DNA from 2 places in the Variovorax sp. TBS-050B genome. Region 1 is predicted to be linked to the other one. Evidence: riboswitches for the same ligand, from Rfam matches in the RefSeq annotation. Region 1 holds a riboswitch; the other holds the start of a gene.
The links. Region 1 has a riboswitch for glycine ahead of gcvT (glycine cleavage system aminomethyltransferase GcvT). Riboswitches for the same ligand answer to the same signal wherever they lie in the genome.
Positions count from the first base shown of each region.

Region 2: it holds a riboswitch for glycine, as region 1 does, so the genes downstream of both, M2165_RS12915 (D-amino acid dehydrogenase) here and gcvT (glycine cleavage system aminomethyltransferase GcvT) in region 1, are expected to answer to the same signal.

Region 1 covers NZ_JARXYR010000002.1:3,482,249-3,486,651, forward strand. Annotated here, with positions in the region: gene gcvP (aminomethyl-transferring glycine dehydrogenase) at 1-935, opposite strand, end outside; gene gcvH (glycine cleavage system protein GcvH) at 1,094-1,465, opposite strand; gene gcvT (glycine cleavage system aminomethyltransferase GcvT) at 1,517-2,686, opposite strand; glycine riboswitch at 2,735-2,847, opposite strand; glycine riboswitch at 2,860-2,950, opposite strand; gene M2165_RS19200 (hypothetical protein) at 3,002-3,547, opposite strand; gene M2165_RS19205 (DUF4019 domain-containing protein) at 3,658-4,403, opposite strand, start outside.
Region 2 covers NZ_JARXYR010000002.1:2,119,863-2,124,265, forward strand. Annotated here, with positions in the region: gene M2165_RS12910 (FIST N-terminal domain-containing protein) at 1-514, shown strand, start outside; gene M2165_RS12915 (D-amino acid dehydrogenase) at 519-1,826, opposite strand; glycine riboswitch at 1,931-2,036, opposite strand; glycine riboswitch at 2,074-2,168, opposite strand; gene rfbB (dTDP-glucose 4,6-dehydratase) at 2,282-3,355, shown strand; gene rfbD (dTDP-4-dehydrorhamnose reductase) at 3,352-4,242, shown strand; gene rfbA (glucose-1-phosphate thymidylyltransferase RfbA) at 4,269-4,403, shown strand, end outside.

The DNA of each region.
Region 1 (4,403 bases):
CTCACGCCCACCAGGCGGCCCGGCAGCGAGCGCTTGAATTCGTCGCGGCAGGCCAGGTAGGCCGCATGCGGACCGCCGTTGCACAGCGGCATGCCGAAGCGTTGCGTGGTGCCGCAGACGATGTCGGCGTCCCATTCGCCGGGCGGCGCGAGCAGCGTGAGCGCCAGCAGGTCGGCAGCCACGCAGAAGGCGGCGTCGCACTGGTGCGCATGGCCCGCGAGCGGGCGCAGGTCGTGCACGTGGCCGGTGGTGGCCGGGTACTGCGCGAGCACGCCGAAGAATTCGCCGCTCACCATCAGGTGCGGCAGCGTCTCGGAGACGGTGCTGACCTTGACCTCGATGCCCAGCGGCGCGGCGCGGGTCTTGATGACCTCGATGGTCTGCGGATGGCAGTCGCCCGAGACCAGGAACACGTTGCTCTTGGCTCTAACGCTGCGCCGGGCGAGCGTCATGGCCTCGGCCGCGGCCGTGGCCTCGTCGAGCATCGAGGCGTTGGCGATCGCCATGCCGGTCAGGTCGCAGACCATGGTCTGGAAGTTCAGCAGCGCCTCCATGCGGCCCTGCGAGATCTCGGCCTGGTAGGGCGTGTAGGCGGTGTACCAGGCGGGGTTCTCGAGCACGTTGCGCAGGATCACGCCCGGCGTGTGGGTGCCGTAGTAGCCCTGACCGATGAAGCTCTTGAACACCTTGTTCTTCGCCGCGATCGCCTTCAGCTCGGCCAGCGCGTCCGCCTCGGTGACCGGGGCCGGCAGCCGCATCGGCCTGGCGCGGCGGATGGCCGCGGGCACGATGCCGTCGATGAGTTCCGCGCGCGTCTCGGAGCCGATCACCGGCAGCATGCGCGCCTCGTCGGCCGCATCGATGCCGATGTGGCGGGCGAGGAATTCTTCGGCGTTCTCGAGTTCTTGCAGGGAGGGGAGGGAGGGAGTGGGCATGGCGGGTGTCGGGAAAAAGGCGGGATCGGGGCCAGAACGCAGAGGCCGCAGAGGTTTCGCAGAAGTCGCGAAAGCAGACAGAAAAATGAATTCCTTCTGCGACTTCTGCGAAGTTTTTGTCTTCCTTCTGCGTCCGGCTGTCCGTATTCAGCAGCGCATCAAGACTCGGCCGCGAACTTGTCGTACGAGGCCGCGTCGAGCAGCGCATCGAGCTGCGACGGGTCGCTGAGCTTCACCTTGAAGAACCAGCCGGCTGCGAGCGGGTCGCTGTTGGCGAGCGAGGGGTCGGCGCGCAGGGCCTCGTTGACTTCGGTGATCTCGCCCGAGACCGGCATGAACACGTCGGCCGCGGCCTTGACCGATTCGACGACACCGGCGACCTCGCCCTGCGCGAAGGTCTTGCCGACTTCGGGCAGGTCGACGAACACCACGTCGCCGAGCGCGTCCTGCGCATGCACGGTGATGCCGACGGTGGCCGCGTCGCCTTCGGCCGAGACCCATTCATGGTCCTTGGTGTACTTGATGCTCATGGTGAAGAAACTCCTCGTGGAAAAAACAAAAGGTGGGTCGGCCGGCTGGCTTCAGCCGCGGTAGTAGCGGGTGGGCACGAAAGGCATGGTCGAGACTTCCATCGGCACCGGCTTGCCGCGCACGATGGCCTGCACGCGCGTGCCGGGCTCGGCGAAGGCGGTGGCGACGTAGCCCATCGCGATCGGCCGGTCGGCCGTGGGGCCGAGCAGGCCGCTCGTCACCAGGCCGATGTCCTGGCCCTCGAAGGACTGCAGCACCGTGCCGTCGCGCACCGGAATGCGTTCCAGCGCCACGAGGCCGACGCGCTTGCGCGTGAGCGTCTCATGGTCGGTGCGGCCCGCCGCGCCCGCGGTGGCTGCCGCGAGCTGGCCCAGCACCCGGGCCGCGCCGGGAAAGCCGCCTTCGCGCGCGCCGCCCGCGCGGCGGACCTTCTGGATCGCCCAGTTCAGCGAGGCTTCGACCGGCGTGGTGGTGGTGTCGATGTCGTTGCCGTAGAGGCACAGGCCGGCCTCGAGCCGCAGCGAATTGCGCGCGCCCAGGCCGATGGGCTTGACCTCGGGCTGCGCGAGCAGCAGGCGGGCGAGGGCGTCGGCATCCTTGCCGGCCACCGAGATTTCGAAGCCGTCTTCCCCGGTGTAGCCGCTGCGCGTGGCGAAGGCCGCAATGCCGCCGATCTGCACCGCGCCGCCCGTCATGAACACGAAGCGTTCGATGCCCGGCGAAAGCCGCGCGAGCACCGCCGCGGCCTGCGGACCCTGCAGCGCGAGCAGCGCATGGTCGGCGAGCGACTGCACCTCGCAGCGCGCGCCGATCTTCCGTTGGATGTGGGCCAGGTCGGCCACCTTGCACGCGCCGTTGACGATCACGAAGATCGACCCATGCCCCTCGTTGAAGAACATCAGGTCGTCGAGGATGCCGCCCGTGTCGTCGAGCAGCAGGCCGTAGCGCTGCTTGCCGGGCGGCAGGTCGATCACGTCGACCGGCATCAGCGTCTCGAATGCCGCGGCGGCATCGGGCCCGACCAGGCGCAGCTGGCCCATGTGGGAGATGTCGAACAGGCCGGCGGCCTCGCGCGTGTGCCGGTGCTCGGCCATCAGGCCCGCGGGGTACTGCACCGGCATCGAATAGCCGGCGAACGGCACCATGCGGGCGCCCAGTTCCACATGCAGGTCGTGCAGCGGGGTCTTGAGAAGTTGTTCGGCGGAAGCGGCAGAAGTCACCGGGAGGCACTCCAAAGGGGCAGTCGAATTCCATGGCGCAAACCATGGGCCACCCCTGCTGTCCGCTTTACCTGAGAGATTCGCCCCACGATCGGGGTTTGCTCCTTCGGTGGGCCGCCGCGTCCGCATGGGTGCGGGGGCCTCTCTCCAGCAAGGAAGCGACGGCATCCGCCGGCGCTGTGTCAGTCCTTTTGCCTGAGCGTTCGGGAAGTCCCTGCGCCTTCGGCGGCTCCGCGACGCGAAGCTCTCTCCTGACCCGGCGAGTGTAGTGGATCGCGGCGCCCCGGTCGCGGGGCACGGCCGGCGCGGGCCGGTTCAGTGCATGGCTTCCGTCGCCGGCGGCAGCAGCTTGTCGATGCGCTGGCGCAGCGATTCCGCGCGCTCGGCGCCGGCGGTCTTCTCGATCTCGGTGAGCATCAGCGCGGCGATGCTCAGCATCGCGCCGCGGTCGCGCGCCTCGCGCAGCGCATCGCGCATCTGCGTTGCGAACTTCGGATCGCGCCGCACGAACATGCGCTCGCAGATGTCGAACAGGAACATGCGGGTGGTGGCGAGGGAGCGCTTGCCGTCGAAGTTGTCGGCCGCAGCGGGCGGCGGCGCGGGCTCGGTCTCTTCCACGGGGGCCGGCACGGGGGCGGGCGCCGCGATCGGCGCGGCGGGCGCCGCCACCTGCAGATAGCCGCGGTGCGCGAGCGCCTGCAGCGCCTGCTCGGCATCGGCGCGGCTCGCGAAGAGGGGCACGAAGTCCGTCAGCGAACGGCGGCCGTCGGCCATCAGCAGCAGCGCGCGTTCGCGCTGGCTCAGCGTGCGCTGACCGCCCTGGAGTTCGTCGCGTGCCTTGTCGGTCTTGATTGGAAACATGGCGCAACAGCCCTGGAATTCGAGGGCTGAAGCATCGCGGCGGGCGGTGACATCTTCATGAACCTTTTCGCCTTACACGGCGTCGAGAGGCCGCCTGCCGGATTTTTCGCTCAGCCCGCGACTTCCTTGCGGATGAGCCAGCGCTTGTCCACGCGCTGCAGCTCCAGTGTCTTGGGTCCGGTCTGGCTCAACGCGTCGGCGCGGTAGTGCTGCGTGAAGCGGGCGGTGGCGGTGGCGCCGTGGATGCGAATGACGAGGTTCTCGATGTTCACCTCGATGCGCGACCGGTTCGCGATGCGCCGGCGGCGTTCGGCTTCCCAGGCGGCATGGTCGACCCGCTGGTTCGGAACGAAGTCGGGCACGTAGGCGGCGAAGTAGCGCTCGACATCCCGGGCCGACCAGGCTTGCGCCCAGGCGCGCACGGCGGCTTCGACCTCGGCGATCACGGCGCCGCTCTGTGCAGCCGCATCGATGGATGCCGCAGTCGCAGGCGCAGGCGTGGCGGCCACCGGCGCGGGAGCGACCTCCGCGCCGGCGAGCTCCGGCGGATTGGCCACATAGCCCGTGAAGCGCCATCGGCCGGTTTCGTCGAGCGAGAAGCTGAGCCTTTCGGCGCCCGGCTTGCCATCGATGCGGACGGAGGCGAACTCCACATTCGCGTAGATGCCCGCGGGCAGTTGCTGGTCGCCGCCGGCGGCGATGGAACGTCGGTTCACGCCGAGCCAGGTGCGGCGGCTGACGGTGCCGACCGTCTGGCGCGCCCGGCGCGTGGTGTCGATGAACACCGCCTGCGGCACGCGCGCCTTGAGCACGCTCGACGCATCGTTCCAAAGATTGCCGAGGCGGTCCTCGTCGA
Region 2 (4,403 bases), 1.4 Mb from region 1:
TGCGGTGCGCAACACGCTGGTGGGCCTGGCCGACGCCGGCAGCGACGGCATCCGCCGCACCGGCGACCTGGGCGCCGACGTGCTGGTGCGCCACATCATCGGCCTCGACCCGACGCGTCGCGGCATCGCGATCGCCGACGTGGCCGAAGCCGGCATGCGCCTGAGCTTCTGCCGCCGCAATGCGCAGGCCGCGCGCGCCGACCTGATGCGCATCTGCGCGGAGATCCGCGAAGAGCTCGAACCCGAGGAACAGACCCTCGCCACCGCCCGCGCCGTGGCGGCCGGCGAGGCCGAGGCGGCGCCGCATCCGGCCCGCCGCATCGCGGGCGCGGTCTACGTGAGCTGCTCCGGCCGCGGCGGCCCGCACTTCGGCGCGCCGGGCGCCGAGCTGCAGATCGTGCGGCATGCGCTGGGGGACGTGCCGCTGGTGGGGTTCTTTGCGGCGGGGGAGATCGCGAGGCACCGGTTGTATGGGTACACCGGTGTGCTGACGGTGTTCGCTGCCGCCGACTGACGCGTCAGCCGAGCGCGGGTTGTGCGACCCCGGGCCTGCTGTCGGCCATGCCCGCGAATGCGAAATCCACCTCGGGCGCCAGCCCGCTCACGATCCGCGCGATCGACTTGCCCGAGCCGCAGGCATGGGTCCAGCCCAGCGTGCCGTGGCCGGTGTTCAGGTAGAGGTTGGGCAGCTTCGTCTTGCCGATCAGCGGCACGTTGCTCGGCGTGGCGGGACGCAGGCCGGTCCAGAACTGGGCCTGCGCGGTATCGCCGGCGCCGGGGAACAGTTCTTCGACGCGCCGCACGATCGCCTCGCAGCGCACGCGGTTCAGGTCGCGGTCGTAGCCGTTGAGCTCGGCCGTGCCGGCGATGCGCAGCCGGTCGCCCGATGCCGAGGTGTAGCGCGAGAACACGAGCTTGAATTCGTCGTCGGTGAGCGAGACCTGGTGGGCCTTCGAAGCGTCCTTGACGGGCAGCGTGACGGAATAGCCCTTGGCCGGGTAGATCGGCAGCCGGATGCCGAGCGGCGCCGCGAGCAGCGGGCTCAGCGAGCCCATCGCGAGCACGAAGGCGTCGCCGCGGATGCGCTGGAAGCGGCCCTCGTCGTCCGTGGCCTCGACGTGATCGAGCCGGCCGCCGGCCTCTCGCAAGGCGGTGACCGTGTGGCTCATGAGGAACCTGACCCCCGCCGCCGCGGCGCGTTGCGCGAGTTCGCGCGCAAACAGGTTGGCGTCGCCGGATTCGTCCTCGGCCGTGTAGGTGGCGCCCGCGAGCTTCGGGCGGATGTGGGCGAGCGCAGGCTCGATCTTCACGGCCTCGTCGGCCGAGATCACCTGCCGCTCGCAGCCGAGCGCGCGCATCTGCTCGGCCGGTGCGAGCGCGGCGTCGAACTCCTTCTGCGTGGTGTAGAAGTGCAGGATGCCCTGCGTGCGCTGGTCGTAGGCGATGCCGGTGTCGCGCCGCAGCTGCTGCAGCGCCTCGCGGCTGTAGGTGCCGAGGCGCACGATCTGTTCGATGTTGTGGCGCGTGCGCGCCGGTGTGCATTCGCGCAGAAACTGCAGGCCCCAGAGCCACTGGCGCATGTCGGCGCGCAGGCGGAAGAGCAGCGGGGCGTCTTCCTTGCCCAGCCATTGCAGCACCTTGAGCGGGGCGCCGGGGTTGGCCCAGGGTTCGGCATGGCTCACGGAGATCTGCCCGCCGTTGGCGAAGCTGGTTTCGGCGGCCGGCGTGGCCTGCCGGTCGATCACGGTCACTTCGTGGCCGAGTTGCTGGAGGTAGTAGGCCGAGGTGACGCCGAGCAGGCCGGCGCCGAGAACGATCACGCGCATTGCAGGTACTTCTTTCGAGTGAGTGCGCTTGAATGGCGGCGGGGCGGCATGCCATCGCTGTGTTTTGGCGATGGCAGAGCAACCGGACGATCGCCGTCCAAGTTGCCGCTCCCCCTGTCCTCGGTACCTGAGAGATTCACCCGCTGCACCCGCAGCGGGCTTGCTCCTTCGGCGCATCACGCGGGGTGATGGCTCTCCAGACGGCGTGTCAGTACTGCAGTACAGGGCTCGAAACTCTTTGAAAGAACTTCAAGAATTCGTCGGCCGACCTGAGCGTTTATGGGAGTTTGCGCCTTCGGTGGAGTAGTTGAAAGTACTACTCGCTCTCCTGCAGTCCCGTCATTCTAGGTGGGAGAGACACATTGCGACAACCCCGGATTCGGCCTATCGGACGAATGGGATAATTAACCATTGCTTCGCCCTGACGGCGGCTTCTGAAAACTTCGAGGGAACTCATGATTCTGGTCACCGGCGGCGCCGGCTTCATCGGCGCCAACTTCGTACTCGACTGGCTCGCGCAGAGCGACGAACCGGTCGTGAACCTCGACAAACTGACCTACGCGGGCAATCTCGAGACCCTCGCTTCGCTCAAGGGCGACGCGCGCCACGTCTTCGTGCAGGGCGACATCGGCGACAGCGCGCTCGTCGATCGCCTGCTGGCCGAGCACAAGCCGCGTGCGGTCGTGAACTTCGCCGCCGAGTCGCACGTCGACCGCTCCATCCACGGCCCCGAGGACTTCGTGCAGACCAACGTGCTCGGCACCTTCCGGTTGCTCGAATCGGTGCGCGGATACTGGAACGCGCTGCCGGCCGATCAGAAGGAGGCCTTCCGGTTCCTGCATGTCTCGACCGACGAGGTTTACGGCTCGCTCTCGAAGACCGACCCCGCCTTCACCGAAGAGAACAAGTACGAGCCCAACAGCCCCTACTCGGCCAGCAAGGCCGCGAGCGACCACCTTGTGCGCGCCTGGCACCACACCTACGGCCTGCCGGTGCTCACGACCAACTGCTCGAACAACTACGGGCCCTTCCATTTTCCCGAGAAGCTGATCCCGCTGATGATCGTCAATGCGCTCGCCGGCAAGCCGCTGCCCGTGTACGGCGACGGCATGCAGGTGCGCGACTGGCTCTACGTCAAGGACCACTGCAGCGCCATCCGCCGCGTGCTCGAGGCCGGCCGCCTCGGCGAGACCTACAACGTCGGCGGCTGGAACGAGAAGCCGAACATCGAGATCGTCAACACCGTCTGCGCCCTGCTCGACGAACTGCGTCCGCGCGCCGACGGCAAGCCGTACAAGGAACAGATCACCTACGTGACCGATCGCCCCGGCCACGACCGCCGCTACGCGATCGACGCGCGCAAGCTCGAGCGCGAACTCGGCTGGAAGCCCGCCGAGACCTTCGACACCGGCATCCGCAAGACCGTCGAGTGGTATCTGGCCCACGGCGAGTGGGTGCAGAACGTGCAAAGCGGCGCCTACCGCGAGTGGGTCGCCAAGCAGTACGACGACACGAAGGCTGGCGCATGAAACTGCTGCTGCTGGGCAAGGGCGGACAGGTCGGCTGGGAGCTGCAGCGCAGCCTCGCGCCACTGGGCGAACTGGTTGCGCTCGACTTCGACAGCACCGACTTCCACGCCGATTTCAGCCGGCCGGAGCAACTGGCCGAGACGGTGCTCAAGGTGCGCCCCGACGTCATCGTCAATGCCGCCGCGCACACCGCCGTCGACAAGGCAGAGAGCGAACCCGAGTTCGCGCGCAAGCTCAACGCCACCTCGCCGGGAGCGGTGGCCGAAGCCGCGCAGCAGATCGGCGCGCTGATGGTGCACTACTCGACGGACTACGTCTTCGACGGCAGCGGCAGCACGCCCTGGAAGGAAGACGATGCGACGGGGCCGCTGAGCGTCTACGGCCGTACCAAGCTCGAAGGCGAGCAGTTGGTCGCCGCGCATTGCGAGAAGCACCTGATCTTCCGCACCAGCTGGGTGTATGCGGCGCGCGGCGGCAACTTCGCGAAGACCATGCTGCGCCTCGCGAAGGAGCGTGATCGGTTGACCGTCATCGACGACCAGTTCGGCGCGCCCACCGGTGCGGAGCTGCTGGCCGATGTCACCGCACACGCGATCCGCGCGACCCTGCAGGATCCTGCGAAGGCCGGGCTCTATCACTTGGTGGCCGGCGGCGTGACCACCTGGCACGGCTACGCGCGCTTCGTGATCGAGCAGGCGAAGGCCGCCGGCGTCGAACTCAAGGCCGGCCCTGACGCGGTCGACCCGGTGCCGACGAGCGCCTTCCCCACCCCCGCCAAGCGCCCGCACAACTCGCGCCTCGACACCAGCAAGCTGCAATCGGCCTTCGGGCTGCGCCTGCCGCCGTGGCAGGAAGGCGTGGCACGGATGCTGCGCGAGACGCTCTGAACATAAAAAAGGGAAGAAACGACCCCATGACCACCACGACGAAACGCAAGGGCATCATCCTGGCGGGCGGCTCCGGCACCCGCCTGCATCCCGCCACGCTCGCGATGAGCAAGCAGCTGCTGCCGGTGTACGACAAGCCGATGATCTATTACCCGCTCAGC